One region of the Streptomyces sp. NPDC007896 genome, then DNA from elsewhere that is predicted to be linked to it. Evidence: riboswitches for the same ligand, from Rfam matches in the RefSeq annotation. Region 1 holds a riboswitch; each other region holds the start of a gene.
What was found. A riboswitch is a leader RNA that binds a small molecule or an ion and turns the genes downstream of it on or off. The one in region 1 is predicted to bind thiamine pyrophosphate.
Positions count from the first base shown of each region.

Region 2: linked by a shared signal. The riboswitch ahead of ACFZDJ_RS30265 (thiamine ABC transporter substrate-binding protein) and the one ahead of thiO (glycine oxidase ThiO) in region 1 are both predicted to bind thiamine pyrophosphate.
Region 3: linked by a shared signal. The riboswitch ahead of ACFZDJ_RS43295 (cytosine permease) and the one ahead of thiO (glycine oxidase ThiO) in region 1 are both predicted to bind thiamine pyrophosphate.

Region 1 is NZ_JBIBKX010000001.1:456,642-466,732, forward strand. Features, by position in the region: gene thiE (thiamine phosphate synthase) at 1-163, opposite strand, end outside; gene ACFZDJ_RS02070 (Rv2175c family DNA-binding protein) at 296-667, opposite strand; gene ACFZDJ_RS02075 (NAD(P)/FAD-dependent oxidoreductase) at 749-1,987, opposite strand; TPP riboswitch at 2,169-2,280, shown strand; gene thiO (glycine oxidase ThiO) at 2,278-3,483, shown strand; gene thiS (sulfur carrier protein ThiS) at 3,480-3,680, shown strand; gene ACFZDJ_RS02090 (thiazole synthase) at 3,684-4,478, shown strand; gene pknB (Stk1 family PASTA domain-containing Ser/Thr kinase) at 4,736-6,697, shown strand; gene ACFZDJ_RS02100 (deoxyribonuclease IV) at 6,791-7,660, shown strand; gene ACFZDJ_RS02105 (molybdopterin-dependent oxidoreductase) at 7,685-8,317, opposite strand; gene bfr (bacterioferritin) at 8,472-8,951, shown strand; gene ACFZDJ_RS02115 (bacterioferritin-associated ferredoxin) at 8,985-9,236, opposite strand; gene ACFZDJ_RS02120 (class II 3-deoxy-7-phosphoheptulonate synthase) at 9,386-10,091, opposite strand, start outside.
Region 2 is NZ_JBIBKX010000010.1:146,117-156,207, forward strand. Features, by position in the region: gene ACFZDJ_RS30260 (ABC transporter permease subunit) at 1-1,100, opposite strand, end outside; gene ACFZDJ_RS30265 (thiamine ABC transporter substrate-binding protein) at 1,076-2,188, opposite strand; TPP riboswitch at 2,268-2,386, opposite strand; gene rlmN (23S rRNA (adenine(2503)-C(2))-methyltransferase RlmN) at 2,478-3,584, opposite strand; gene ACFZDJ_RS30275 (DUF6928 family protein) at 3,792-4,550, shown strand; gene ACFZDJ_RS30280 (DUF6959 family protein) at 5,229-5,495, shown strand; gene ACFZDJ_RS30285 (DUF6234 family protein) at 5,950-6,348, shown strand; gene ACFZDJ_RS30290 (hypothetical protein) at 7,023-7,511, shown strand; gene ACFZDJ_RS30295 (hypothetical protein) at 7,992-8,216, opposite strand; partial or broken gene ACFZDJ_RS30300 (NUDIX domain-containing protein) at 8,302-8,469, opposite strand; gene ACFZDJ_RS30305 (hypothetical protein) at 8,489-8,929, opposite strand; gene ACFZDJ_RS30310 (DUF6479 family protein) at 9,081-9,446, shown strand; gene ACFZDJ_RS30315 (phosphatidate cytidylyltransferase) at 9,525-10,091, opposite strand, start outside.
Region 3 is NZ_JBIBKX010000019.1:8,796-18,886, reverse strand. Features, by position in the region: gene thiD (bifunctional hydroxymethylpyrimidine kinase/phosphomethylpyrimidine kinase) at 2-808, opposite strand; gene ACFZDJ_RS43295 (cytosine permease) at 852-2,255, opposite strand; TPP riboswitch at 2,245-2,339, opposite strand; gene ACFZDJ_RS43290 (iron-containing alcohol dehydrogenase) at 2,405-3,487, opposite strand; gene ACFZDJ_RS43285 (dioxygenase) at 3,502-4,401, opposite strand; gene ACFZDJ_RS43280 (alanine racemase) at 4,418-5,650, opposite strand; gene ACFZDJ_RS43275 (SH3 domain-containing protein) at 6,201-6,554, opposite strand; gene ACFZDJ_RS43270 (methyltransferase domain-containing protein) at 6,788-7,480, shown strand; tRNA gene ACFZDJ_RS43265 (tRNA-Pro) at 7,560-7,633, opposite strand; gene ACFZDJ_RS43260 (DUF309 domain-containing protein) at 7,734-8,261, shown strand; gene cobF (precorrin-6A synthase (deacetylating)) at 8,353-9,123, shown strand; gene ACFZDJ_RS43250 (cobalt-precorrin-6A reductase) at 9,200-9,946, opposite strand; gene ACFZDJ_RS43245 (TSUP family transporter) at 9,968-10,091, opposite strand, start outside.

The sequences.
Region 1 (10,091 bases):
CCTCGGCGGCCTCCATGCCCTTGTCACGCAGCTGCACGATGTCGACGCCGCCGGCCAGGACCGCGTCCAGGAACTCGGCGAGGTCGCCCTGGCGCTTGCGGGCGTCCGTGCAGAGGTAGACGCGGGCGTCGGCGAGGCGGGTGCGGGCGGCGTTCTCGGGCATGCGTGTATCCCCCGTGGTGCGGTGCGTACGGCTGTCGTAGGCACCCTACGGATGTGATGCGGTGCGTACGGACCGCGGCGGCCGGGGTGGTCCGGGGCCGGCCGTGGTCCGTACGCCGGACGGTCGGTCGAATCAGACGGCGAGCGCCTGGGCGCGGCGCTTCACCTCCGTGCCGCGATTCTCGCTCAGAGCCTGCGCGGGGGTGCCGGGCAGGCTCGGGTCGGGGGTGAAGAGCCACTCGAGCATCTCTTCGTCGGAGAAGCCGTCGTCCCGCAGGAGCGTCAAGGTGCCGGCCAGGCCCTTGACGACCTTCTGTTCGTTCCCGTCGATGAAGGCGGCGGGGACGTGCAGCGCGCGGTTCTCACCACGGCGTACGGCGATCAGCTGGCCCTCCTTGACCAGCTGCCGGACGCGGGTCACCTCGACGCCGAGCTGTTCGGCGATGTCGGGGAGGGTGAGCCAGGCGGGGACGAGAGCATCGATCTTTGCGTCAATCTCGGTCACGGGACAAGCCTGCCATCCCGGACTGACACTCGGTACCCGAGCGCCCCCCGGACCGCCGTCCGGGCGACGGAAACCGGGCGGTCATGCCGTGGCGTCCTTCAGAGGGCGGGACGGGTCGGCCAGGATGTCCGGGTTCATGGGCATGCCCGCCTCGATCAGGCGGCGGCCCTGGGCCAGATCACGGGGACGCCCCACGGCCAGGAGGGCGACGAGGCGGCTCTCGCGGAGCCAGCACACCGTCCAGGCCGCACCCGACGGGTCACCCCGCCAGATGGTCGTGTCGGCGGGGGCGTGATGGCCGACGTACTGGACGAAGCGGCCGAACTGCTCGGACCAGAAGTACGGGACCGGGTCGTACGCCACCGGGGCCTCGCCGATGATGTTCGCCGCGACCGTGCGCGGCGCCTGGAGGGCGTTGTCCCAGTGGTGGACGAGAAGGCGCTCCTCGTAGCGGCCCGACGGGAAGGAAGCACAGTCGCCGACCGCGTAGACGTCCGGCACGGAGGTACGCAGGTGGCTGTCGGCCACCACCTCCCGGTGGGCGCCGAGCTCGACGCCGGAACCGGCCAGCCAGGCGGTGGCGGGGCGCGCGCCGATGCCGACGACCACGGCGCCCGCCGGCACCCGCGAGCCGTCGTCGAGGACCACCGCACCGGGCTCGACGCGCTCCACGCGCGCGTGGGTGCGCAGCGACGCGCCGCTGTCCGCGTACCAGGCGGTCATCGGCGCGGCCACCTCCGCGGGCAGTGCCCCGGCCAGCGGCCGGTCGGCGGCCTCGACGACCGTGACCGCGCACCCGGCCTCACGCGCCGCCGTCGCGAACTCCGCGCCGATCCAGCCCGCCCCGACGACCACGATGTCGTGCTGCTGGGCGAGCACGGGGCGCAGTCGCTCGGCGTCGTCCAGCGTCCGCAGCAGATGGACGCCGGGGACGCCCTGTGCGCCGGGCAGCTGGATCGGTTCCGCGCCGGTCGCGAGGACCAGGACGTCGTACGGCACCGGTCCTGCCTCGGTGTCCAGCTCGTGGTCTGCGGGGCGCAGGCCCAGCGCCTCGCAGCCGAGTCGCAGTTCGATGCCCAGCGCCTCGAAGTCGATGTCGAAGGCGGAGCCCTCGGCCTTGCCGAGCAGCACCGCCTTGGACAGGGGTGGCCGGTCGTACGGCTGGTGCGGCTCGGCGCCGATCAGCGTCACGTCCCCGGTGAAACCCTGTTCCCGCAGGGCGACCGCCGTCTGCACGCCGGCCATGCCCGCGCCCACGATGACGACCCGCCGTGCCGTACGCCCCTGCGTCCGCACCTGTGCCCGCGTCTGCTCGCTCACCTGATCACCATAGACAACTGACAATCTGTCAGTCAGGGGACGTGCGCAGTGACCTGTTCCACAACGGATCCCGCCGTCCTTCTCTCGGTCCGCGAACCGGGTGCGCGTACGGACCCGCGAACGGGCCCCGGACGGAGGCTCCCTTACTGAGACATACGGCAGCGGGCTAGGGTGGCGAACGTAAAGCACTCGCGGGAGCCCGGACGCACCGGGCTGAGAGGGAGGCTGGCGGCCTCCGACCGTACGAACCTGATCCGGGTCATGCCGGCGAAGGGAGGGGCTGGACGCCCATGTCGCCTACGCGTACACCTGCACGTTCATCGGATGCGCCGTCATCGGACGCACGTACGTCGGACGTCCTCGTCATCGGGGGCGGGATCATCGGTCTCGTGACCGCCTGGCGGGCCGCGCAGCGCGGGTTCACCGTCGCGGTCGTGGACCCCGAGCCGGGCGGCGGGGCGGCACGGGTGGCCGCCGGAATGCTCGCCGCCGTCACCGAGCTGCACTACGGCGAGCAGACCCTGCTGGGCCTGAACCTCGCCTCCGCGCGCCGCTATCCCGACTTCGCCGCCGAACTCACCGAGGCGAGCGGCCAGGACCTCGGCTACCGCCGGTGCGGCACGCTGGCCGTCGCGCTGGACGCCGACGACCGCGCCCACCTGCGCGAACTGCATGCCTTGCAACACCGCTCGGGGCTCGAATCGGAGTGGCTCAGCGGCCGGGAGTGCCGCCGTCTGGAGCCGATGCTCGCGCCGGGCGTGCGCGGCGGGCTGCGGGTCGACGGAGACCACCAGATCGACCCGCGCCGGCTCGCGAAGGCCCTGGTCACGGCGTGCGAGCGGGCCGGAGTTGAGTTCCACCGGACGTGGGCGGAGCGCCTGACCGTCGTACGGGACCGGGCCGCCGGGGTCGTCACGACGGACGGTGAACAGCTGGTCGCGGGGCAGGTGGTGCTCGCCGCCGGAAGCCTCAGCGGGAAGCTCCCGGGCGTGCCCGCCGACGTACTGCCGCCCGTACGGCCCGTGAAGGGTCAGGTGCTGCGGCTGATGGTGCCGAAGCGGTACGCGCCGTTCCTGAGCCGCACCGTGCGGGCCGTGGTGCGCGGCAGCCAGGTCTATCTGGTGCCGCGGGAGAACGGTGAGCTCGTCGTGGGCGCCACCAGCGAAGAGCTGGGCTGGGACACGACGGTGACCGCGGGCGGGGTCTACGAGCTGCTGCGCGACGCCCATGAGCTGGTGCCGGGGATCACCGAGCTGCCGCTCACCGAGACGCGCGCGGGCCTGCGGCCGGGCTCGCCCGACAACGCGCCGCTGCTCGGCCCGACCGCGCTCGACGGGCTGCTGCTGGCCACCGGGCACTACCGCAACGGCGTCCTGCTCACGCCCGTCACCGGGGACGCCATGGCGCACGTCCTGACCACCGGCGAGCTTCCGGAAGAGGCCCGCCCCTTCGCCCCCGGGCGCTTCAGCACAGCACTCACGGAGCAGACCGTATGAACATCTTCGTCAACGGAGAGCGACGGCTCGTCGCCGCCGACACGGCCCTCGACACGCTCGTCGCCACCCTCACCGTCGCGCCCTCCGGCGTCGCCGCCGCGCTCAACGAAACCGTCGTCCCGCGCACGCAGTGGTCGTCCACGGCCCTCTCCGAGGGCGACCGCGTCGAAGTCCTCACCGCAGTCCAAGGAGGCTGAACCATGGCCGACGACCCGTTTGTCCTCGGAGGTACGTCCTTCTCGTCCCGGCTGATCATGGGTACGGGGGGTGCGCCCAGCCTCGACGTCCTGGAGCGGTCGCTCGTGGCGTCCGGCACGGAGCTGACGACGGTCGCGATGCGCCGGGTGAACCCCTCGGCGCACGGCTCGGTGCTGTCCGTGCTCGACAAGCTGGGCATCCGGGTGCTGCCGAACACGGCGGGGTGCTTCACCGCGGGCGAGGCCGTGCTGACCGCGCGGCTCGCGCGGGAGGCGCTCGGTACGGAGCTGATCAAGCTGGAGGTCATCGCCGACGAGCGGACCCTGCTGCCGGATCCGATCGAGTTGCTGGACGCCGCCGAGACGCTGGTCGACGACGGTTTCACCGTGCTGCCGTACACCAACGACGATCCTGTGCTCGCGCGGAAGCTGGAAGACGTGGGCTGCGCGGCGGTCATGCCGCTCGGGTCGCCCATCGGGTCCGGTCTCGGCATCCGCAACCCGCACAACTTCCAGCTGATCGTGGAGCACGCGCGTGTGCCGGTGATTCTGGACGCGGGGGCCGGTACGGCGTCGGACGCCGCGTTCGCGATGGAGCTGGGGTGTGCGGGCGTGATGCTGGCGTCGGCCGTGACCCGGGCGCAGGAGCCGGTGCTGATGGCCGAGGGCATGAAGCACGCGGTGGAAGCCGGGCGGCTTGCCTGGCGTGCGGGGCGGATTCCCCGGCGGCACTTCGCCTCCGCGTCGTCTCCTGCGGAGGGGCTGGCGCGGTTGGATCCTGAGCGTCCTGCTTTCTAGGCACCCGGCGCTGGTGTGTTTTTTCTCCCGCCCGCGCACCGCCCGTTTCCAGGCGGCTGGAAAGTGTGCGTCGCCCATGAGGGTGGAGCGCCGTTGGCGGCTGGGGGGTGGAGGGGCAGACTGCCTTACATTCCCTGTGCACGACATATGGACCGGATCGATCAAGCGTGCGAGATCCGTCACAGGTCGGCTGCAGTCCCGCTCCGGAATTGGCCGGAAGGGTGGGGGTGACAGTGGCGGCTCGTAGACTCGCCTGCGTGGATACGACCCTTCAGGACCCGCTTGTCGGGCAAGTGCTCGACGGCCGCTACCGCGTCGACGCACGGATCGCGGTCGGCGGGATGGCCACGGTCTACCGGGCCCTGGACACCCGCCTCGACCGCGTGCTCGCGCTCAAGGTGATGCACCCGACGCTGGCCGCCGACGGCTCGTTCGTCGAGCGGTTCATCCGGGAGGCCAAGTCGGTGGCCCGGCTCGCGCACCCCAACGTGGTGCAGGTCTTCGACCAGGGCGCGGACGGGTCGTACGTCTATCTGGCCATGGAGTACGTCGCCGGCTGCACCCTGCGCGACGTGCTGCGCGAGCGAGGGGCGCTGCAACCGCGGGCCGCCCTGGACGTCCTGGAGCCGGTGCTCGCCGCGCTCGGCGCCGCGCACCGCGCCGGGTTCGTGCACCGCGACATGAAGCCGGAGAACGTCCTGATAGGGGACGACGGCCGGGTCAAGGTGGCCGACTTCGGCCTCGTCCGGGCCGTGGACACCGTCACGAACACGACAGGGGCCGTACTCGGCACCGTGTCGTACCTCGCCCCCGAACAGATCGAGCACGGCACCGCGGACACCCGCGTCGACGTCTACGCCTGCGGGGTCGTCCTCTACGAGATGCTCACCGGCGGCAAGCCGCACTCCGGGGACTCCCCCGCCCAGGTGCTCTACCAGCACCTGCACGCGGATGTGCCGCCGCCCTCGGCCGCCGTGCCCTCCATGCCCCACGCCCTCGACGAGCTGGTCGCCGCGGCGACCGCCCGCAACCCCGAGGTGCGCCCGCACGACGCGGTGGTGCTGCTCGGCCAGGTCCTCCAGGCGCGGGCGGGCCTCACCGCCGAGCAGCTCGACGCCATACCCCCGCAGGCGCTCGCCGTGGGGCACGACAACGCGGGCGACCGTACGAGCGTGATCCCGCGCTCGCTCTCCGTGCCCCGCCTGCTGCCGGTGAACGAGGACTACGAGGACGGCGGCGGCGACGGCGGCGACCCGCTGAACCGGACCAGCCGGTTCGAGCAGACCAGCCCGTTCGAGTCCGGACCGCCCGCTCCCCCGCGGCGCGGCGCACGGCCCCGGCGCGGAATGTTCGCGATCATCGCCGCGGTCGTGCTGGTGCTCGGGCTCGGCGCGGGAGTCTGGTACATCAATTCCGGCCAGTTCACCAAGGTCCCGCTGCTGCTGGCGAAGACCGAGGCGCAGGCCAAGGCGCGGATCGAGCAGGCCGGTCTCGACGTCGGGCAGGTCAAGCACGCGTACAGCGACACCGTGAAGCGCGGCACCGTCATCAGCAGCGACCCGGCACCCGGCGCGCGCATCCGGGACAACGACTCCGTGACGCTGACCATCTCCAACGGCCCGGAGACGGTGAAGGTGCCCGACCTGACGGGACTCGCGCTGTTCAAGGCACGGGAGGTCCTGAAGGGGGACGGGCTCGCCGCGGGCATGGTCACCCGGGAGTTCAGCCAGGACGTTCTCAAGGGCTTCGTGATCAGTTCGGATCCGGGCGCGGGCACGGAGCGGCACGCCGGTTCGGCCATCGCCCTCACCGTCAGCAAGGGCAGCCCGGTGGAGGTCGCGGATGTCACGGGCGCGTCCGTCGCGGACGCCACCTCGGAGCTGGAGCAGGCGGGCCTGAAGGTGAAGATCGCCACCCAGCGGGTCAACTCGGAGTTCGACCAGGGCCAGATCGCCCAGCAGTCGCCGCAGGCGGGCAGCCAGGTCGCCGGGGGCGACACCATCACGCTGACGGTCTCCAAGGGCCCCGAGATGATCTCGGTGCCGGACGTGGTGGGCAACAGCGTGGACGACGCGAAGAAGACGCTGGAGGACGCCGGGTTCCAGGTCAGCGAGGACCGCGGGCTACTCGGGCTCTTCGGGGACCACGTCAAGAGCCAGTCGGTGGAGGGTGGCAAGACAGCGCCCAAGGGGTCGACGATCACCATCGTGATCCGCTGAGGCCACGGCAACGCTGAGGCCACAGCAGCGCCGAGGCCACGGCATCGAGGTCCGCCGACGGGCCGTCCGGGAGCACGTGACACCCTGAAGAGCGTGACCAGCAAGCAGCTCCGCAACCCCGTCGGCGGCCATGTCCCCGTGGCCGGCGGCCTCAGCTCCGTCGGCCTGACCTACGCACGCGAGATGGGCGCCGAGACCGTCCAGGTCTTCGTCGCCAACCCGCGCGGCTGGGCGACGCCCGTCGGCAGTCCCCGCCAGGACGAGGAGTTCCGGGCGGCCTGTGCCGCCGAGTCGATCCCCGCGTACGTCCATGCCCCGTATCTGATCAACTTCGGCTCGCACACCGAGGCGACGGTCGAGAAGTCGGTGGAGTCGCTGCGGCACTCGCTGCGGCGGGGCCGGGAGATCGGGGCGCTCGGCGTGGTTGTGCACACGGGGAGCGCCACCGGGGGCCGGGAGCGATCCGTCGCCCTGAAGCAGGTACGTGAGCATCTGCTGCCCCTGCTGGACGAGCTGACGCATGACGACGACCCGTATCTGCTCCTGGAGTCGACCGCGGGCCAGGGCGCCTCGCTCTGCTCGCGCACCTGGGACTTCGGGCCGTACTTCGAGGCGCTGGACGCCCATCCGAAGCTGGGCGTGTGCCTCGACACCTGCCACATCTACGCGGCGGGGCACGACCTGACCGGGCCGAGCGGCATGCACCAGACGCTCGACCTGCTGGTGGACATGGTCGGCGAGGGCCGGCTCAAGCTGATCCACGCCAACGACTCCAAGGACGTGGTCGGCGCTCACAAGGACCGCCACGAGAACATCGGCTCCGGTCACATCGGCGAGGACCCGTTCCGCGCGCTGATGACCCACCCCGCCACCGAGGGCGTACCCCTGATCATCGAGACGCCGGGCGGGAAGGAGGGGCACGCGGCGGACGTGGAGCGCCTGAAGAAACTCAGGGACGGCTGACGCCGCCCGAAAAGGCGCCCCGAGTCAGAGCTCGGGGCCGTCCCCTGGCTCCTCCTGGTAGGAGTAGCGCTGTTCGCGCCAGGGGTCGCCGATGTTGTGGTAGCCGCGCTCCTCCCAGAAGCCGCGGCGGTCGGCCGTCATGTACTCGACGCCGCGGACCCACTTGGGACCCTTCCAGGCGTAGAGGTGCGGGACGACGAGGCGCAGCGGGAAGCCGTGCTCGGCGGTGAGGAGTTCGCCGTCCTTGTGGGTGGCGAAGATCGCGCGGTCGGAGGCGAAGTCGTCGAGGCGCAGATTCGAGCTGAAGCCGTACTCCGCCCAGACCATGACATGGGTGACGGTGGGCGCGGGCGGGGCGATCTCCAGGATCGTGCGCGCCGGGATACCGCCCCATTCGGCGCCGAGCATGCTGAACTTCGTGACGCAGTGCAGATCGGCCACGACCGAGGTGTACGGCAGGGCCGTGAACTCCTCGTGGGTCCAGCAGTGCTTCTCACCGTCGGCGGTGGCGCCGAAGACCCTGAACTCCCAGCGTTCGGGACGGAACTTGGGTACGGGACCGTAGTGCGTGACCGGCCAGCCGCGCTGCAGTCGCTGCCCCGGCGGAAGCTCCGACTGTGCCGCTTCTCCCGTTCCACGTTCCACCGGCTGACCCATGACTCCATCCTGACAGACCCGGGACAGTGCAATGACCAGCCCAGTACGGAATCGGGCAACTCGTACTAAGCGTGCACTTACTGGACGACCCGGGACGCCGATGCGAGGATGCGGCGCAATCTGCCCAGTCCCCCGCTTGGAAGGAGCCTCTGCGATGCAGGGCGACCCCGAGGTCATCGAATTCCTCAACGAGCAGCTGACCGGCGAGCTGACCGCGATCAACCAGTACTTCCTGCACGCGAAGATGCAGGAGAACTTCGGCTGGACGAAGCTCGCGAAGTACACGCGCCACGAGTCCTTCGACGAGATGAAGCACGCCGAGGTGCTCACCGACCGGATCCTGTTCCTGGAGGGCCTGCCGAACTATCAGCGGCTCTTCCACGTCCGGGTGGGGCAGACCGTCACCGAGATGTTCCAGGCCGACCGGCAGGTGGAGGTCGAGGCGATCGACCGCCTCAAGCGCGGGATCGAGGTGATGCGCAACAAGGGCGACATCACGTCCGCGAACATCTTCGAGTCGATCCTCGCGGATGAGGAGCACCACATCGACTACCTGGACACCCAGCTGGAGCTGGTGGAGAAGCTCGGCGAGGCGCTCTACATCGCCCAGGTGATCGAGCAGCCCGACAGCTGACCCGCGTCTTCGGCGTGATCCGCCGGACAGGCCCTAGGCGGCCTCTTCCAGGCCCCGCGCCGAGGACAGCTCGGCCAGCACCGGCTTGCCCTGTTCGGCCAGCTCACGGCGGGGACAGGCGCCACGGCCGAGGATCGCCTGGATACTGCGGACGCAGGAGCCGCAGTCCGTGCCCGCCTTGCTGGCGGAGGCTATCTGGCGGGGCGTACAGGCGCCGTTCTCCGCGTGCTGCTTGACCTGCTGTTCGGTGACCCCGAAGCAACTGCATACGTACACGCGGTTCACCTCCCGGCGGGATTGAAGTCTGATGCCGTCCCGTTAATCGGTGAGGCAAACCTAACCTTACCCATCACTCGGGAGCCGCAAAAGTGGGAGGGGGCGCGGATCGTATGTGATCCGCGCCCCACTTCACTCAGGTGTAACAGGCGAACCCGTCACTGGTCCCTGTACATCTCCGCGACCAGGAAGGCCAGGTCGAGGGACTGGCTGCGGTTCAGACGCGGGTCGCAGGCCGTCTCGTAGCGCTGGTGGAGGTCGTCGACGAAGATCTCGTCGCCGCCGCCCACGCACTCGGTGACGTCGTCACCGGTGAGCTCGACGTGGATACCGCCCGGGTGCGTGCCCAGACCCTTGTGGACCTCGAAGAAGCCCTTGACCTCGTCGAGCACGTCGTCGAAGCGGCGGGTCTTGTGACCGGAGGCCGCCTCGAAGGTGTTGCCGTGCATCGGGTCGGTCACCCAGGCCACCACCGCGCCCGACGCCGTGACCTTCTCGACCAGCTCGGGGAGCTTGTCGCGGACCTTGTCGGCGCCCATCCGCACGATGAAGGTCAGCCGGCCGGGCTCGCGGTCCGGGTCGAGACGGTCGATGTACTGGAGCGCCTCCTCGGCCGTCGTCGTCGGGCCGAGCTTGATGCCGATCGGGTTGCGGATCCGCGAGGCGAACTCGATGTGCGCGCCGTCCAGCTGCCGGGTGCGCTCACCGATCCACACCATGTGGCCCGAGACGTCGTACAGCTGGCCCGTACGCGAGTCGACCCTGGTCAGCGCCGCCTCGTAGTCGAGGAGCAGCGCCTCGTGGGACGCGTAGAACTCGACGGTCTTGAACTCCTCCGGGTCGGTCCCGCAGGCCCGCATGAAG
Region 2 (10,091 bases), on a different contig from region 1:
ACGGCGGTGGCGGCGAGCGCGTACTCCAGCGAGTTGCCGATCGCCGCGATCGGTGCCACCAGGAAGATGCCGCTGTCGGCCGAGGTCAACGCCTTGTAGTACGCGAATCCGTAGCCGCCGGGTGCGTCCAGGGACCGCTGGACCAGTACCCCGAGCGGCAGGACGAGGAGAACGAGGATGCTCGCCAGGACCCCGCCCAGCAGCGCCCACTGACCGGCCCCGCGGGGGCGGCGCACGGTCACCTCCGGAGCCACCAGACGCAGGGCGGTCTCCCGGCGGCGTACGGTCCAGGCGTGCACGGCGAGGATCGCGCCGACCGCCACGAACTGGACGATCGTCAGCACCGCCGCGGTCGCGAGGTCGAAGATCTCCGAGGTCTGCCGGTAGATCTCGACCTCCAGGGTGGAGAAGGTCGGCCCGCCGAGGATCTGCACCACACCGAACGAGGTGAAGGTGAAGAGGAAGACCATCAGCGCGGCGGCGGCCACGGCCGGGCTCAGCGCCGGCAGCGTCACCTTGCGCCAGGCCGCGAACCGGGAGGCACCCAGCATCCGCGCGGCCTCCTCCTGACGCGGGTCGAGCTGCGCCCAGAGCCCGCCGACGGTTCGTACGACCACCGCGTAGTTGAAGAAGACGTGCGCGAGCAGAATCGCCCAGACGGTAGTGTCCAGCCGTACGCCCCACAGCTGGTCGAGGAGTCCGCCCCGGCCCACCAAAGCCAGGAACGCCGTACCGACCACGACCGTCGGCAGCACGAACGGGACCGTCACCACCGCGCGCAGCACCTGCTTGCCCCTGAAATCGAAGCGCGCGAAGACGTACGCGCCGGGGAGCGCGATCAGCAACGTGAGCGCCGTGGAGGCGAGCGCCTGCCAGGTGGTGAACCACAGGACGTGCCGGATGTCGGACTGCGCGAGCACCTCACCGATCCGTCCGAACCGCCAGGCCCCGTCGATCTTGAGGCCACGGGCGACGATCGCGGCGACGGGGTAGGCGAAGAAGACGGCGAAGAACGCGACGGGCAGGGCCATCAGCCCGATCCGCGTCGCGCTCTCCTTGCGGCTCCTCCGAGGCGCTACTTCAGTACGAGCGAGGTCCACGACTTGACCCACTGGTCACGGTTGTCGGCGATCTTGGCGGGCGCCAGGGTCTCGGGGTCCTTGGCCTGCGGGCCGAACTTCACGAACTCCTCGGGCACCTGGGCGGTCTCGCGGACCGGGTACACGAACATGTTCAGCGGCATGTCGTCCTGGAACTTGACGCTGATGAGGAAGTCGAGAAGCGCCTTGCCGCCCTTGGTGTTCTTCGCGTTGCTCAGCAGCCCCGCGTACTCGATCTGGCGGAAGCAGGTGCCGCTCGCGACCCCGGTCGGCGCGGTCTTCGGCTTCGGGTCGGCGTAAATCACCTCGGCGGGCGGGGAGGAGGCGTACGAGACGACCAGCGGCCGGTCGGCCTTGGCCTTCTTGCCTCCCGCGGACCCGGAGAATTCGTCGTTGTAGGCCTGCTCCCAGCCGTCGACCACCTTCACGCCGTTGGCCCTGAGCTTCTTCCAGTAGTCCTGCCACCCTCCCCCACTCTCGGCTTCGCTCGAGCGGGAGGTGCCCCCATCCCCGTACTTCGCGGCGGTCCCGAGCAGGAAGCCGAGGCCGGGCGAGGACGTGGACGCGTTCTCGGTGACGAGGAGGTTCTTGTACGCGGGCTTGATCAGGTCGTCGAACGAGGCGGGCGGGGCCAGCTTGTGCTTGCTGAAGTAGGCCTTGTCGTAGTTGACGCAGATGTCACCGGAGTCGATGGGCGTGACCCGGTGCTTGTCCTGGTCGATCCGGTACTGCTGGACGATCTGGTCGGAGCCCTTGGCCTCGTACGGCTGGAACAGCCCGTTGTCGAGCGCACGGGACAGCAGGGTGTTGTCGACGCCGAAGAAGACGTCGCCCTGGGGGTTGTCCTTGGTGAGGATGGCCTTGTTGACGGCCTGCCCGGCGTCGCCGTCCTTGAGGACCTTGACCTTGTACCCGGACTGCTTCTCGAAGTCCTGCAGCACGCTCTTCGACACGGCCCATGAGTCGTGGCTGACGAGCGTGACGGTCTTGGAGTCCCCGGCGCCGCCGCTGTCGGAGGACCCGCACGCGGACAGCGCGACGAGGCCCAGCCCGATGGCCACGGCCGTGGTCGTCCTCTTGATGCTCACTGAATTCCTCCTGGGATGACCAGGAAGAGACGCGGCCCTGCCCGGGATCCTCGGAAGGTTCCCGGGCAGGGCGCAACAGCTTGAGTGATGCCCGAACTTCCTACCCAGAATGACCTGGGCAAGGTTCAGAGGGTCTGCGGCCCACCGGTGCTCCGGCTACCGCACTCTCAGCGCTGTGGCGCTCCCCTGTCGGAATATGAAGATGTCGGAATACGAAATTGCGCTGACAGGAACTGACTGACACTGGCCGGCACTGAAAAGGCGCCGCCGGGCACTGCCGCCGATCAGACTATCGCTCGGTCGCGGCCAGCTGTCCGCATGCCCCGTCGATCTCCTGGCCCCGGGTGTCCCGGACGGTCACCGGCACCCCGTGAGCCGCGATCGCCTCGACGAACGCCTTCTCGTCCTCGGGCCGCGAGGCGGTCCACTTCGAACCCGGCGTCGGGTTCAGCGGGATGAGGTTGACGTGCACGGGCTTGCCCTTGAGTAGCCGCCCGAGCCGGTCACCACGCCATGCCTGGTCGTTGATGTCCCGGATGAGGGCGTACTCGATGGACAGCCGGCGCCCGGACTTGGCCGCGTACTCCCAGCCGGCGTCCAGCACCTCGCGCACCTTCCACCGCGTGTTGACGGGGACGAGGGTGTCGCGCAGCTCGTCGTCAGGCGCGTGCAGCGAGATGGCGAGACGGCACTTGAAGCCCTCGTCGGAGAACCGGTGGATGGCGGGCACCAGCCCGACCGTAGACACGGTGATCCCGCGCTGCGAGAGCCCGAGGCCGTCCGGCTCGGGGTCGGTGAGCGCGCGGATGGCGCCCACGACCCGCTTGTAGTTGGCGAGCGGCTCGCCCATGCCCATGAAGACGATGTTGCTCAGCCGCGCCGGGCCGCCCGGGATCTCGCCGTCCCGCAGGGCCCGCATCCCGTCCACGATCTGGTGCACGATCTCGCCCGTGGACAGGTTCCGGTCGAGCCCGGCCTGTCCGGTGGCGCAGAACGGGCAGTTCATCCCGCAGCCCGCCTGCGAGCTGATGCACATGGTCACCCGGTCCGGGTAGCGCATCAGCACGGACTCCACGAGCGTGCCGTCGAACAGGCGCCACAGGGTCTTGCGGGTGGTGTCCTGGTCGGTCGACAGATGCCGCACGACCGTCATCAGCTCGGGAAGCAGCGCCTCCTGGAGCTTGCCGCGCGCGGCGGCCGGGATGTCCGTCCACTCCGCGGGGTCGTGCGCGAACCGCGCGAAGTAGTGCTGCGAGAGCTGCTTGGCGCGAAACGGCTTCTCACCGATCGCGGCAACCGCCTCTTTGCGCTCGGCGGGCGTGAGGTCGGCGAGGTGCCGCGGCGGCTTCTTGGCTCCGCGGGGGGCGACGAATGTGAGTTCTCCGGGTGCAGGCATAACTCATCCAGTGTCGCAGATCAACTCCGCCAGCCCAGGCCAGAGCGGGGTGGGGGCGGTCACCCACGGGTGCCGACTGTCAGCGTTGGTCGGCCTCGCACGGCCCAGGGACGGCCCAGCGCGGCACTCGGTCGGACCTTCCTGGCGATATCAGTGCCGGTGGCTATGGTGCGACGACCATCGAGCGCGACTCATCGGGGAGGGGCCATGGGAGCCAAAACGGGACTGCTCATCTATGCCGACGGCGAGGTGCCGGGCCTGCTGCGACAGGTGAAGGCGGCAGACCTGCCGCGGACGTCCGAGATGATGCGGCGCCTTTACCCGGGCTGGGAGATCGAGCAGCTCTCAGGCTCGTCACTGGGAGGCGGCGTGTATCCCCCGAAAGACACGGCGTACGCCGCGAGCCGACCGGGCGTGGAGATCGTCTGCGACCAACGGGTAATGATCGACTTCCCGTCCCAGCTTCCCGAGCACCTCGTCGCGGCAAGCGCCGGCCGACGGCTCGTCCTGCACGCCATGCACAGTGTCGTCGACTGGCTCGCGTTCGCGGTGTGGGAGGACGGGCGCCTGGTCCGCTCCCTGAGTCTGTCGCCGGACAGCGGCATCATCGAGAACATCGGCGAACCGCTCCCCTTCGAGCTGCCCTACTGGGCCGGGGACCGTCCTGCGGACATCGTCCCCTGGCCGGACGAGGACGAAGAGCCGTACCCCCTGCCCTTCCACCCGTTGGACCTGGGCGAAGACGCCCTGCGCGCGCTCTGCGGCTTCGTCCAGGAGGGCCACCCCGAACCTGACGACATCGACGCATACGGCATCGACCTCCACGGATTCCACGTGCGGGACCCTCACGGGCCTGACCCTGCGGAGGAAGAAGCGAAGTTGAAAAGGATCACGGAAACCATGGGGCCGCCGCGCTTCTACACGCTGAGCCCCGATGGCCCGCTGATCGAGCGCGACGGCCCGTAGCCCACGGCCTCTTCGTCCCGAAGCAGCTTGGGCGGGCGTCTGACCTTGGGCCGCTATGCCTCTCGCCTGCCGCGATGGTCCACAAGCGTGCGCGCCTGTCCGGCGCTGTTCGTGGGCGTTGTCACGCAGTCAGACACGCACGCCGGGTCTAGGCACCGGCTCCGCTCAATCGACCTCAGTGCGCTGCAATGCCTCCCGAAGAGGTACGCCCAGTCGTACCGCGGCGATCCGTCTGACGCGCACTTCCACAGGTGTGCGCGGCCGGAACCCTGGACCACCACAGCCGCACGAATGAAAGGTCAGTCCCGCTTTCAGCACGACGCCGAGGGCCTTCCATCCGGCGGCGTCTCGGCGGCGTGGGACAGCGAGATCGTGCCCAGCATCGATCATGGCGGCACCGCAACGCGGGCAAGGCTGCTCACGCTCGTTTGGCCAGTCGCGTTTGAACGATGACCGGCGCGCAAGACACACGAAGTGGCGCTTGTAGTAGGCCATCCCATAGCGGCACATGTGCGCAGGGTATGAGGCGGAGCCTGCTGGTACCACCGCTTTGTAAGTTCGATCCATCAGCCGCCCTGGAGCTTTTAGGCCCTCGCTCGTCGGGCGCGTGCGGTTGCTCAAGGCTGCCTGTGTACGCCGTCGTTGATGTCAGCTGGTGATGTCAGGTTGGATGGTGCGATGGAGCGCGTTGAGGCAGAGCTGTTCACGGACGGTGGGAACAACGCTGTGGTGCGCCTGCCACCGCGTCGGTTCCCCGGCGTCTTGATCCAGGGTGACTCTCTCTCCGTCATCCGCAGCGAAGTTGCCGAAGTCCTTGAAGCCTGCGACCAGGGCGACCTCGCCGGGGCACGGGAAGCCGCCGGCCTTCTGCTGGCTGACCTTGATGAGTTGCTGGCGCGGTACACCGCCGCGCTGGACGCCCACCAGGTCCCGCGGCCGTACTGATCGCAAGGCTCTGGTCATTGAAAGCTGGATCGCTGCTTTGTAAGGGCGGCCGTGGTCAATCGCGGGGATGTCCAGGTCATTCCAGCCGTAGCGCCAGCCCAGCTCATCGGCACATCTCGACTGTGGCGAGCCGTCGTTGACCGTGGTTGACCGCACTATGTGGCACGACTGTGGCACGCACAGAAGGGCTACGGGCTTAGAAGGCGCCTGGCACGTCACCCGAATCACCGCCTCTGACCTGCACCGCTCCCACCACCCTGGGGTCCCGTCGGCCAACCCTCGACACGCATTCGACAGGGCCCGGGGTGCGTCCTCCTCGGTCAGCATTGCCCGCCGGCCGACGTCGGGCCGGGAGCCTTCCCGGCGCTGCACCTGCCTGGCCACCTTCCGCCCCGCAAGAGAGGTGAGTACGCGTACTCATGCGCATCACCACCGGTCTCGTCACCATGCAGCCATGACGAAGACCGCTTTAGCGCCGGAACGTCGATGGCCCTGGTCGCACCGAACACCCCTGGGCCCGGACCTTGCTCTCGCGATCCCGCTGTTCCTGGTGGGGACCGCATGGCTGGTGATGGACTGGGTGCTTGGTTTCGGCATGGAGGTATGGGCGGCGCAGGGCGACCAAGCGCAGGTCGACACGGCCAGCCTCGCGTTTATGGGCAGGGTGCGGGTGCTGCTGGTCACCGTCCTTGTTTTGGCAGTTCTCGCGGGGCTCTTCCGTGCCCCTTGGACGGTGATCGCGCACCTGATGGTGGCTCTCGTGGCCGCAGGGGTGCTCGGGCACGTGCAGCAGCAGTGGGATCACGACCATGCTCCGCCAGCCGGGTGCATCCGCTATAGCGCGAATTGCTGAGACAGCCAGCGGCTCGGGCCACGCTGTTGCCTGCTAATGACGAGAGTGGCACGACCTGAATCGTGCCGTGCCTCCCTCTGGCGGTCAGGGCTCTACTAGCTGATCAGGTCGAACGTCGAACTCGCTCCGGTCACCCTCTGTGGCTTCCGGCCGTCCACCTGTAGAGATCGTGACGACCTCGTTGTCGTCCCGATCTGAGGTGCGACTCAAGATTGTGCAGCCGATCGTCACAGCGATGGGGTACGCGGCGCTGGGGCCCAACGCATCACCGCCACCGAAGATCGGCGGCTTATCAAAGAAGACCCATTGCCGGCCATGGGCATCGGTCAGGCGCACCTCGACCCACCCTGGCCAGAAGTCGTCGTCATCCTCGAGCGCCCAGCGAGTGGCTTCGCACCGTAACGAGGTCATTCCGCCTGCTCCCTGATCTTGGTTTGCCACAGAACACGCTTCCGGTGCGATGACGCGGCGCCGACCGCTGCTGTTCGGGGCTGTTGGTGTCAGGCGTGGGTGTCAGCCGCCGTGGGCGAACTTGACAGATTCGCCACCCGCCTCACTTCCTTCTCGCTGTGAGCGACCATGGTTCCTCGCGATTCCCCGCCTGATCGGGCACGGAAGAGGCACGGTTCTTCCGTGCATGAGCATGGTCAAGCAGAGGATCGCATACTGGCGTCATGCTCTCGCCACAGCGGTTCCGCGACGCCCAGCACACGAAGTACCACTTCATTGATCATGTGCTCGTGCGCTGCCCGAAGTGCGCCGGGATTGCACACGTTGCCCCGGTGGCACCTGCGGCCGAGGACGCGGTCCCCTCGGTATTCGCGCGCCGCCGTCTCGTGTGCAGGGCGTGCGGTCTGTCGCGAAATGCTGCTGGGGGAGGGTTCCGCCTCTTTCGAGGGCGAGGCGAAGCGACAGATCCTTACTTCGGTCTGCCGTTGTGGTTGCAGACAGAGATGCGACACGGCTGGCTGTGGGCCTACAACCCAGAACATCTGGAGCTGATCCGGAAGTTCGTACAGGCACCGTTGCGTGAGCGAGCCCCGTGGGATGCGCAAGTAAAAAAGATGACGCTCGTCGCGCGGCTACCAACCTGGATCAAGAGTGCGAAGAACAGAGATGAGGTTCTGCGCGCCATCGACCGGATCCGGTCGTCCCTCGCCTGACCAGCTCGACCACGCACCTACCCCAGCTCCCATCCCGTCCGCCGTCGACCCACACACCGTGGAGCGGGCGTGGTTCAGGGGCGTCAAGGTGGAGCGCGCCACTGTACGAACGAACTTGACGCCCCTGGGCCGCGTCTGCTCGGCTCTGCCTGGGTCGACGGTGGGCGGGATGGGAGCTCCCCGCGCACGCCACTACGGGCCCGCAGTCGGGAACGGCGCCCCCTCCATCCCGGTGCCGGCCGATCCCCCGCCGGAGGCATCGTCTTGACCGCAGGCCGCTCCATGCGGTGATCGACTCATGGCTACCGGCCCTATCCACATGTGGGCGCGCGTCGGCGGCGGCAGCGCCGAGCGGGCCGAAGGCAGGAGCGCGGGCGCAGCCAGAGCCGGGAAGCGCGCCCGGCGGAGCGGAGCGCAGCCGGGGCTTGATGAAGTAGGGAAAGTTCTACCGCACCGCGATCATGGTCAAGTTGCCGACGATCACGCGGCTCGGCTCTCGGGCTTCTGGCCGAGCTCCAGGTAGACCGGAGCCGTCTGGTTCCTGGCCTCCGCCGCCGCGAGGATGCGTCGGGCCAGTCGCGGGATCGTGCGCTCGGCAACTCGTTCCGGGGGCAGGAAGGAAAAGCTCTTCAGCTCGTCTGGCTGCAAGGTGATCTGTGCAAGGTGGTCTTGGCTGAGCTGGCCGCCGTCGAAGAGGTACAGCACCTTGTCGCCCTCGGCCTCGTTCGGTGCCCAGTCGACCGCGAGCAGGCGCCGGCGTGATGCCCAGTTCCTCGCGAACCTCTCGGACGGCAGCGTGCAAGGGTGACTCGCCGGTCTCGACGTATCCCCCGGGGATGTCCCAGTAGTCCTTGTACGTGGGCTCCACCATGAGGATCCGGTCCGCGGCGTCAAAGAACAGCGCACCCGCTGCCATGCGCGGATGCGCCATCTTCGCTTCGTGTGCGTTCGGTGCCATAGAGCCGAGGGTACCCAGCTCAGACGAGGTGCATCCTGTTGGCCAGGTCTGCCAGGTTGCGGCTCGGTCGGCCCCGCTGGTTCCGAATCCAGGTGAGGACCAGTTCGCGTGCGAGGTAGTGGTTTCGCACCTGCTCGGGTGCCCAGCTCTCCGCTTCGAGGACCTTTGCCAGCGCCTCATCCATGCGGTTGTGGGTGCTGAGCGCTCGGGCCACTTCGAGGTTGTGGCGGGTCCGACGCTCGATCGGGAGTCCACGGGTGTCGATCTGCGTGCCCAGATCCAAGGCAACCTGCATGTCGCCCAGCTCTGCTGCGGTGGCCACTCGGTGAATGTCGACGTTCGTCGGGCCGAAGGCTGTCCACACGTGGTTGGCATCGCCGCCGAGTCGCCGCGCCGCCCGATCCGCTTCCCCCAGGAAGGTGAGCGTCGTACCGCGGTCCTCCGCGTGAGCCGCCGCCATGGAACCCGTGAGATACAACGTTCCGAAGATCGACAGGAACTCGGGAGTCGCGCCGGCCAGGCCTTTCCGGGGTGATCGTCGACGGTCCCGTCGGCGTTCGGTGCGGTCGGAGTGGCTGGTTCGATGGGTAATTTGCGGGTATTTACCTGATATGAGTACTGCATCGATGTATTTGGCGGAGCCGAGCGGTCTGATCAGCCTCGCGCTGTTCCTGATCGCCGTGGCACTCATCACGCTCCTGGCCGGCAGCTTCTGGCTGAGCTGCCGTATGCGGACCCGCGCACCGCGTCTGCCGCGCGCCGAGGAACAGCCGCACATGCCGCAGGGCGGCCCGGTCCGCGAGATGCGGGAGATCCGGGAGCCCGCCGAGATACCCAAGGTGGCCAAGGGCCAGCACGCTCTCACCCCGTACGAGCTGACCCACATGTCGACCCGCACGAGCCCGTCGCAGAAACGAGAGCGCTGGCACGACGGCGGCAGCGGCTCGTTCGGCAGCGGTGGGCTGGGCCACCACTGACACCGACCCGTCGGCCACGCCGCGAAAAGGGGCCCGCCGCCCTGTGGACGACGAGCCCCTCAATGGGATGTGCGCAGGTCAGCCGGATCCCACGAAGAGCACCAGCAGCAGCCAGACCACCGGCGCCGTCGGCAGCAGCGAGTCCAGCCGGTCCATGATGCCGCCGTGGCCCGGCAGCAGGGTGCCCATGTCCTTGATGCCCAGATCCCGCTTGATCATGGACTCGCCGAGGTCGCCGAGCGTGGCGGTGGCCGCGACCGCGAAGCCCAGGATCAGCCCCTGCCACCACGTGCCGTCCTCGATCAGGTACTGCATGCACAGCGCGCCCCCGACCATCGCGAAGGTGATCGCTCCGAACAGTCCCTCGCGGGTCTTGCCGGGGCTGATGCGTGGCGCCAGCTTGTGCTTGCCGAAGCGCCAGCCGATCGCGTACGCGCCCGTGTCGCTGACGACCGTCAGCAGCAGGAACGTCAGGACGCGGCGCGGACCGTCGTCGGCGGTCAGCATCATGGCCACGAACGTCGCCAGGAACGGCACGTAGAAGGCCGCGAAGACGCCCGCCGTGACGTCCTTGAGATAGCCCTCGGGCGGTTCCGTCATCCGCCAGACCAGGACCGCCAGCGCGGTGAGCGCCATCGCCACCCA
Region 3 (10,091 bases), on a different contig from region 1:
TTCAGGCGCGCGTCCGCCAGCCGTGGTCGACCGGTCCGAGGCCCGAGCCCAGGGCGAATCCCGCGGCGATCGCGCCGGTGACGTACTCCTTCGCCAGCCGCACCGCCTCCGGCACCGCCCGCCCCTGTGCCAGCCCCACCGCGATGGCCGAGGCCAGGGTGCAACCGGTGCCGTGCGTATGGCGGTTGTCGTGGCGCGGGGCCCGGAACCAGTGCTGTTCGGTGCCGTCGGTCAGCAGGTCGACGGCCTCGCCGGGCAGGTGGCCGCCCTTCACCAGGACCCAGCGGGGCCCGTACGACAGCAGTTGTTCCGCGGCCCGGCACATGTCCCGCTCACCGGTGGCCTTGATCCCGGTCAGCTCGGCGGTCTCGTCGAGATTCGGGGTGGCCACCGTCGCAAGGGGCAGCAGGGCGGTCCGTACGGCGTCCAGCGCGTCGTCCGCCAGCAGCCGGTCGCCGTGCTTGGAGACGCTCACCGGGTCCACCACCACGGGCACGCCGACGTCCGAGAGCAGTTTGGCGACGGTCTCGACGAGCAGGGGCGAGGCGAGCATGCCGGTCTTCACGGCCTGCACACCGATGTCGTCCACGACGCTGCGGTACTGCGCGCGCACCGCCTCGGCCGGAAGCTCCCAGGCTCCCTGTACGCCGAGGGAGTTCTGCGCGGTGACGGCTGTGAGCACGCTCATCCCGTGCGCGCCCAGCGCAAGCATGGTCTTCAGGTCGGCCTGGATGCCGGCGCCGCCCCCGGAGTCCGATCCGGCGATGGTCAGGACGCGGGGCGGGGCGGTCGGCTTGTTCGCGGGCATGGTGGGTGTCACTCCGTACGAAGGGGGTGAGAGGGGGGCGGGGTCAGCGGCGCAGGCGCAGCGGGACGTAGACCAGCAGGGCCGCGACGAACGCCACCCCGTAGGCGGTGTCGGCGCCGTGCAGGGCATGCGCGACGGGGCCGACGTACAGGCTGGTGCTCATGAACGGCACCGCGGCGGCGAAGGCGGCGACGAACGCCACGAGCGCGGGCCACCACGGACGCGGGCGGGCGCTCTCGGCGGCCAGGTCGACGGGTGCGCCGCCGCGGGCCCTGGCCCGGGCGAGCCAGTCGACGGCGACGATCGCGACGAACCCGGGAATCCAGTAGCCGACGAACAGCAGGACGTTCTGGAAGCGGGCCGTGGTGTCGGCGGCGTGCATCCACAGCACGAGCGGGAAGCCCAGGACGGCGGCCAGCGCGGCGGCGGCCGGGCGCGGCAGCCGTACGCCCATGGTCTGCAGGGCGAGCGAGCCGCTGTAGTCGTTCATGGCGTTGCTGCTCAGTGCGGCGAGGGCCACGGCGAGCAGCCCGAACGCGCCGAGGGCGCCCCCGCCGAGCAGGGTGTCGACCCCGCGGGCGGTCTGGTCGGTGAAGACGGCCGCGCCCCACAGTCCGAGCGCCTGGACGGCCACGAAGGACACGCTGACACCGGCCAGGGTGTACCAGAACATGCGCGGGCGGGACGCCGTGCGCGGCAGATAGCGGCTGAAGTCGCTCGCGTACGGGGCCCACGACAGCGCAAGGCTGAGCGCGATGGTGCAGGTCAGGACGAAGGCCCCGGCCCGGTCGGCGCCGTGGGCGGTTGCGGCGGGGGTGGTGTGGGCGCCGCTCAGGAGCTTCACGGTCAGGGCCACGAACGCGGCGGCGAGGGCGAAGGTCATCACGGTCTGGAGTCGGTGGATCGCCTCGTAGCCGAGGACGCCGAGCGCCCCCTGCGCCGCCATCATGACGAGCACACCCAGCCAGAACGGCCAGCCGCACAGCTGGGCCAGCGCGTCCCCGCCGAAGAGGCCGATCAGCGCGTCCCAGGCGATGGACGACAGCCACTGCAGGGCGCCGGGGACGACCACGGCCCGGCCGAACGCGAGGCGGGCGAGCGGCAGCTGTCCGGCGCCGGTCTGGCTCCCCCAGGTGCCGAGGTACGCGGTCGGTACCGCCCCGAGGAGGGTGCCCAGCACGACGGCGGCGAGCGCGGTGGAGAAGTCCAGGCCGAGCGCGATGCCGACGGTGCCGGTGAACACGCCGGTCATGGTCAGGTTGGGGGCGAACCACACGGTGAACAGACGGCCGGGGCCGCCGTAGCGGTGGTCCTCCGGGACCGGGGCGATTCCACGCGCCTCGACGTGCAGGTCCCCCGGGGCGGTGGGCATCCGCCCGTCGAAAACGCCCTGCGGGCCTCCGACGGCCACCTCGCCGCGAGCGTTACGGGCATACGGCAACGACATGAGACATCCCTCCGCCAGTCCTAACTGGTTCAGGTTCGACGGGTGTGATCTCAGCCCTCGTGCGGGGCACCCCGTGTCCGGTTCGGCGGTCAGGATAGCCCGGCGGGCGCGGTATGCCCCAGGGGGAGGGGTCCGCACGGCGCCGCGGCCTACTCGCCGACGCTCGGCTCCCCGCCCTCGTACGCCGCCGTCAGCAGCGCCAGCACACCCTCCACGGTGACCTCGCGCGGGTTCGGATACGTCTGTGCGACGGCCTGTTCGGCGGCCACCGCCAGGTCGGTCTCCTTGAGGCCGAGTTCGGCGAGACCGTGGGGGGCGCCGAGGCTTGCGGCCAGCGCCCGCAGGGCGTGCGGGACGTCGTCGGTGCCGCCCAGGGCGCGCGAGAGCGCGGTGATCGCCCGGGGCGCGGCGGGCGCGTTGTAGGCGAGGGCGTACGGGAGGACCACCGTGTGCGTCTCGGCGTGCGGCAGGCCGAAGGTGCCGCCGAGGACGTGGCACAGCTTGTGGTGCAGGCCCATGGTGGTGGCGCCGAGACAGGCGCCGCAGAGCCAGGCGCCGTAAAGGGCCCGGGCGCGCGCGTCGAGGTCGCCGGGGGCGGCGGCCACCAGCGGCAGGGCCTGTGTCATCGCCCGTACGCCCTCCTCGGCCATGAGCAAGACGAGGGGCGAGGCGTCGGGCGCGTAGAGGGCCTCGACGGCGTGGGCGAGCGCGTTGACGCCGCTGGTGACGGTGAGGGGCACGGGGAGCGAGAAGGTGAGCTCGGGGTCGTAGACGACGCTGCGGGGCTGGACGGCGGGGTCGCGTCCGGTGCGCTTGGCGCCGTGCTCGGTGAGTCCCCAGACCGGTGTCATCTCGGAGCCGGAGTAGGTGGAGGGCACGGCGATCAGGGGCAGGCCGGTGCGCAGCGCGATCGCCTTGCCGAGGCCGATCGCCGAGCCGCCACCGACCGCGACACACCCGTCGGCGCCGGACGCGCGCGCCGCCTCGACGGCCCGGTCGGCGACCTCGACGGGTACGTGCATCCGGGCCTCGGCGTGCAGCCCCGCGCAGGCCTCGCCCAGGGCGTCCGCGACCGCGCGTGCCGTGTCCTCGCCTCTGCTGCCGCAGACCACCAGCACCCTGCGCAGCCCGAGCCGGGCGGCCTCGTCGGGGGTCGCGGAGACGGCGGCGCCGGGCCGGAAGACGATCCGAGCGGGCCGGGTCTCGTACGAGAAGTCGAGCGGGGTGTTCATGTCGGTCATGGTGCTCATTCCGGTTCCAGTACGAGGTCGAAGCGGGCGTGGCGGAAGGGGTTCGGGACGCCGAACTCCCCCGCCAGGGACGGGTCGTCGGTCTCCGTGAAGTCCTGGACCAGGCTCTTCTTGACCGCGAACACCGCGTCGGAGTCGAGGTAGTCGCTGCCCGCGACGAAGATGTGCGTGGTGACCGGGGCGTGGCCCTCGGCCGAGGCGATGAAGTGGATGTGGGCGGGGCGGTAGGGGTGCCGGGCCGTGGCGCGCAGCAGTTCACCGACCGGGCCGTCGGTGGGGATCGGGTACGGGCTCGGTACGCAGGTGCGGAACCAGAAGCGGCCCTCGGCGTCGGCCGTGAACAGTCCTCGCCCATTGCCGGCCGGCTGGACGTCCGGCTGCTGTACGTCGTAGTAGCCTTCGGAGTCGGCCTGCCACACGTCGAGGACCGCGCCCGGCAGCGGGGTGCCGCCCTTGCCCAGTACCCGGCCGCTGACGACGCACGGCTCGCCCCTGCCCACCAGGTCGATGTTCGCGCCGAGTGCGCGGATCGGCGATCTGGTCAGGTGGAACGGACCGAGGACCGTCGACTCGGTGGCACCCGGGTCGCGGCGTCCGCCCAGCGTCTCCACGAGCATCGAGACGCCGAGCACGTCCGACAGCAGGATGAACTCCTGGCGGGTGTCGGTGCACCGCTGCCCGGTCGCGGTCAGGAATCCGATCGCGCGTTCCCATTCCGCCATCGTCGGCTCCGTCTCGCGCACGAAGTCGTGCAGATGACGGGTGAGCGCGCCGAGCAGTTCACGCAGACGCGTATCGGCCGTGCCCCGCAGGCTGTCGACGACGGCGTCGGTGATGCCGTGCGTGAAGTCGGTCGTGGCATCGGCCGTCGTCGAACGGTTCAATTCGTCTGTCATGCCGCTCCTCGTGGTGCTATCGGGACTGATCGCCGTCGGTGCCCGGGTCCACGAAGTGGAAGCCGGGCTCGGGAAACCTGGCGAACGCCCGGTGGGGCACGGACGAGGTGTAGGCGCCCGCGAGGGAGAACACCACACGGTCGCCGGCCCGCAGCCCCGGCGCCCGGACGTCCCGGACCAGGACGTCCCTGGAGGTGCTCAACTGGCCGGTGAGCGTGACCCGTTCACGGCGCACCACGGGCCGCGGCCAGGAGTAGGGCCACACGTCCACTTCGAGTACGGACCAGGGCTGGTCGGGCCACGGCTGGTCGGGCCTCCTGGACGCCGACGTGCGCAGGTTCACCGCGCCACCGCGGACGACGGCGAAGTCCTCGTGTGCGCCGTGCTCGACGTCCAGCACCTCGCTCGCGTACCAGCCGCAGTACGCGGTCAGCGCGCGACCGGGCTCGACACTCAGGGTCAGTTCCGGGTGCGCGGCGACGAGTCGGGCGAGTCCCTCGCCGTACGACTGCCAGTCGAAACGGCGTTCGGGGTGCTCGTAGTCCACCGCCATGCCGCCCCCGACGTTCACCTCGGTGAGGCGCAGGCCGTGCCGTGCGGCGAGTTCACCGGTCCAGGCGACGACGCTCTCGGCCACCGCGAGGTGTTCGGGGGCGTGCAGGCCGTTGGCCAAGTGGGCGTAGACGCCGCGCAGTTCGAGGTTCGGGTAGCTGCCGTCGGTGAGCAGGCCGACGATCGTGTCCGCCTGTGCCGGGTCGAGGCCTGAGGTTCTGCGGCTACGGCCGCCGTCGGCGAACACATGGTCGGCCACCGGGAGGTTGAAGCGCGGCAGGACCGCCACCCGGCCGTCCGGAGCGTGCCGCTGGGCCAGCCCGGCCAGCATGTACAGCTCGTACTCGCTCTCCACGAGGAAGCGTGTCACGCCCCGCTCCAACGCGTCCAGGAGCTCCGTCGGGGTCTTGTCCTGGCCGCCGAAGGCCAGTGGGTGGTCCGGCGCCGCCCGGGTGACGTGGGCCAGTTCGCTGTCGGTGGAGACCTTGTAGCCGTCGACGTACGGGGCGAGCGCGGTCAGGATCTCCGGTTCCCGGTTGGCCTGGGTCGCGTAGTACAGCTCGACGCGCTCGGGCAGCGCGGCCCGCACCGACGCGGCGTGTGCGCGCAGTGCCGCCAAGTCGTACACGTAGGCGGGAAGTTCCGTGGGCGGCAGGGTCAGGATGCGGTCGCGCACCGCGAGTGAGGGTGTGTTCATGGGGCACTCCGGGTCGTATGGCGCAGGATACCGTCGGCACGCGACGAGGGCGGCGGACGGGGACCGGAGCAGCGGCCCGGCGGACGCGGGCGGTCGGGGACATGACACGTGCCACGGCAGCCGCCGAAATCGACCGGGCCGGATCGACGCGCTCCCCGTGCCGGGCCGGATCGACGCGCTCCCCGTGCGGGGTCGGTCGGCTCCGGCGGGGCACCATGAGGGCACCGACCGAGCGTCCGGTTCGGCGCGGCGGCCGGGAACCGGGAGACCGGCGGCGCCGTGCTCCGGCACGCCGACGCCTCCGCTCGCAAGGCCCGCGCCCTGTGGCATCCCACTATCATGCTGATCCGCGACTCCATACCCGAGGCCCCACACGATCTCTACCCGGTGGGAGATCCTTCGGCACCTCGAGCGGTCGGCGGTGTGGCGGCCCGTCACCCGGACCCGGCGGATCCTGAACCTGGCCGGCGGTGCGGGGGCCGGCCGATGGCACCCGAACGCGGCGCGGTGCCCGACCCCGGGTCGGGGTCGGGCACCGCGTGTGGGTCGGTCAGCAGGTGGCGAAGGCCGGGAGGCCGCCGTACTGGTCGCCCTTGAGGTAGACGGCGCTCACATAGCCCTCCGCCAGTCGCACCCAGACGTCGTTGACGTAGCCGTTGTCACGGATGGTCTCGCCGTGGGTCCAGCAGGAGGCGCCGCGCGGCTGCCCGGCGGCGACGTGCCCGGTGATGTCGGTGGTGGTCGAGGGTCCGGAGCGGACGTTGACGTTCACATACGGCGTGACGGCGTACGGCAGCCCCGCCGCCGCGGCCTGCGCCCCGGCCGCGCCGGTCAGCAGCAGTCCGGTGGCCAGCGCGCCGACGCCCGCCGTGGCGAACGCCTTGGTCCTCATCCTCATGGTCATGCGGTCCTTCCCCGTGGTGGAGTCCGGGCGTGTTCCCGGGCCGGGCCGTGCGGCCCGCCCGGTCACTCCCAGGCCCACCCTGCCGGGTCGACGCCCGGGGGCGGAACTTCTTTCGACGACGCTCGAAACGTCCGCCCACGACAGGCCGGTACGCGTGGGCGGGCCACGGTTCGAAGCCGGGGCGTCCGTCCGCGCGGCCCCGCGGCGCGTCGGCCCTGTCGCACAATGGGGCGATGATCGACGGTACTTCGCCGACAACAACCCAACCGCCACCCGGGCTGGTCAAGGACGACGAGCTGACCGGCCATGCCGTGGTGGCCAACAGCACCATGAACCGCGAACGCGTCCTGACAGGCGTCAACAGCTACGCCCGCGAACTCGGCTTCTCCCCCGCCGAGTTCCTGAACGACCACGGACCCGCCCCGTCCTGGCTGGACCTGTGCAGCGGAGAGGGACTCGCCCTCCGCGAGGCTGCGCGGCGACTGCCCCAGGCCGTCATCACGGGCGTGGACCTGGTCGGCCCGCTGCTCCGGACGGCGCTGCCCGACGGCCTCGAACTCGTCACCGCGGATCTCGGCCGGTGGTCGCCGGGCCGCCGCTACGACCTCATCACCTGCGTCCACGGACTGCACTACATCGGCGACCGGCTCGCCCTGCTGGAGCGGGCCGCCTCCTGGCTCACCGGCACGGGTCTGCTGGTCGCCCAGCTCGATCCCTCGACGCTGCGGCGCCCGGACGGCAGCGACGCGTCCCGGCCGGTCCTGGCGGCACTGCGGGCCGCCGGCTTCCAGTACTCGGCCCGCCACCACCGCCTCAGCCTGCGGGGCGGCCGCCCCGTCACCCTGCCCTTCGCCTACCTCGGCGCCGACCCGCACGCCGGCCCCAACTACACCGGCCAGCCGGGCGTCGCCTCGTACTACCGCTGAGCCCCCGGCCGGCCCCCGGAAACGGGTAAGAGGCCGTATCGAAATGTCCGATACAGCCTCTTACCCGCGACTTCAACAGTCGGGACGACAGGATTTGAACCTGCGACCCCTTGACCCCCAGTCAAGTGCGCTACCAAGCTGCGCCACGTCCCGGTGCGTTCACCCGCGGTGTTCCGCGTGATCGTGCGAACAGAACTTTACCCCACGCCGGGGGCTGCTCCGATGGGGGCGCGGAGCGCGAGACAATCGGGGCATGAACGCAACATCCGGAGGTCGGCGAGGCGACGGGCGGGATCGGGACACGACGGGGCGGGCGCGCAACGCGCGGCCGCGGGACGGACTGGGACGGCCGCTGCCATACGGCGCCGACGGCGTGGAGCGGCAGCCGGAGGGAGTCGTCCGCGGCCCCGAGGAGACGGTCGCCGAGGCACAGGCACTGCTGGACGCGGGGAAGCCGTTCCACGCGCACGAGGTCTTCGAGGACGCCTGGAAGTCGGGCCCCGAGGGTGAGCGCGCGCTCTGGCGGGGGCTGGCGCAGCTCGCGGTGGGGCTCACGCACGCGGCCCGTGGGAACACGACGGGCGGTGCCCGGCTGCTGCGGCGCGGGGCCGGGGCGGTCGACGAGTGGGCGGCGGGGGCGCACGGCCGGGACCGTCCGCATGAGCTGGACCTCTCCGAACTCGCCTCCTGGGCACGGGAGCTGGCGACGGTCGTGGAGCGTGAGGGTGCCGCGATCAGCGCGGTGGCGTGGGCGCCCCGGCTGCGGGGGCGCCGGGACTGACGGGTGCGGTGGCGCCGATCGGCGCGCGGTGCGTGCGGCGTCAGCCGGGTGCGGTGCGTCCGCTGTCAGTGGCGTGCGGCAGACTCGGGGTGTGCGAAAGATTCATGTCATCGGCATCGGCGCGGGCGACCCCGACCAGCTCACCTTGCAGGCGGTCAAGGCGCTGAGGAGCACGGACGTGTTCTTCATCCTGGACAAGGGCGAGGTGAAGTCGGACCTCGTCCAGCTGCGCCGTGACATCCTCGACACGCACATACCGGAGGGGTCCTACCGCCTGGTCGAGGCGCGCGACCCGGACCGCGACCGGGCCGCCGGGGGCTCCGCCTACTCCCCCGCCGTCGGGGACTGGCGCAGTGCCCGCGCCGACATCTACCAGCGGCTGATCGCGGAGCAGCTGGGCGAGGACGAGAGCGGCGCCTTCCTGGTGTGGGGGGATCCCGCGCTGTACGACAGCACGCTCGGGATCCTGGAGGAGATCCTGGAGCGGGGCGCGGTGGCGTTCACGTACGAGGTCGTGCCCGGCATCAGCAGCGTCTCCGCGCTGGTCGCCCGCCATCGCACCGGCCTGAACCGGGTGGCCCGTCCCGTCCAGATCACCACGGGCCGGCGACTCGCGGAGGGCTTCCCCGAGGATGTCGACGACGTGGTCGTGATGCTCGACGCCCATCAGACCTTCCGGCAGTACGCCGACGAGGACATCGACATCTACTGGGGCGCCTACATCGGTACGCCCGACGAGATCCTGGCCTCCGGTCCGATAGCCGAGACGGCCCCGCGCATCGAGCGGCTGCGGGCCGAGGCGCGGGAGCGCAAGGGCTGGATCATGGACACGTATCTGCTGCGCAGACATCCGCGCAGGTAGCGGGATCTGCCGAGCGGGTCGCCCCGCCCGATCCCGGGAACCGGAGTCCGGCGGGGCGAGCCGACCGGCCCCTCCGTCATCGAGGGCCGAGATCCAGCCGGGCCAGGGCCGACGGCACGTCCGGCACGGCGGTCACGTCCGCCGGGAGCGGGGGGCGGCGTACGACGACCACGGGGAGGGCGAGGTCGCGTGCGGCGGTCAGTTTGGCGGCTGTCGCCTCTCCTCCGCTGTCCTTGGTCACCAGCACGTCGACGCGGTGTGCGCGCAGCAGGGTCTTCTCGTCGTCCGGTGTGAAGGGTCCCCGGGTGAGCACCACTTCCATGTCCTGGGGCATCGGCGGCTCGGGGGGCTCCACCGTACGGACGAGGAAGTGGAGCTCGGAGAGGTGGGCGAAGGCCGCCAGGCCCAGGCGGCCCGTGGTGAGGAAGACACGGCGGCCCAGGGACGGGAGGAGTGCGGCGGCCTCGGAAAGGGAGCCGGCCCAGTGCCAGCGGTCGTCGGGGCCGGGGGCCCAGCCGGGGCGGCGCAGCACCACGGCCGGAATTCCCGTGGCCGCGGCGGCACGCGCCGCGTTCGCCGTGATGCCGGCGGCGAAGGGGTGGGTGGCGTCGACCACGGCGTCCACGCGGTGCTCGCGCAGCCACCGCGCCAGCCCGTCCGCCCCGCCGAAGCCCCCGACGCGGACGTCCCCGTCGAGCGTCCCCGGCCGGGAGACGCGCCCCGCCAGGGACGTCGTCACGCGGACACCGGGGCGCGCCGCCAGTTCGGCGGCGAGTCGGCGTGCCTCGGTGGTGCCGCCGAGGACCAGGACGTGGGGGGACATGGCGTCGAGCCTACGAGGTGGTCAGCGCAGCAGGAGCTGTACCCCGCCCACCACGGTCGCCGCGATGACCAGCCGCTCGAACAGGGTCTGGTTGATGCGGTGCACGGCCCATTTACCGAGGAGCGCCCCCGGCACGACGAAGATC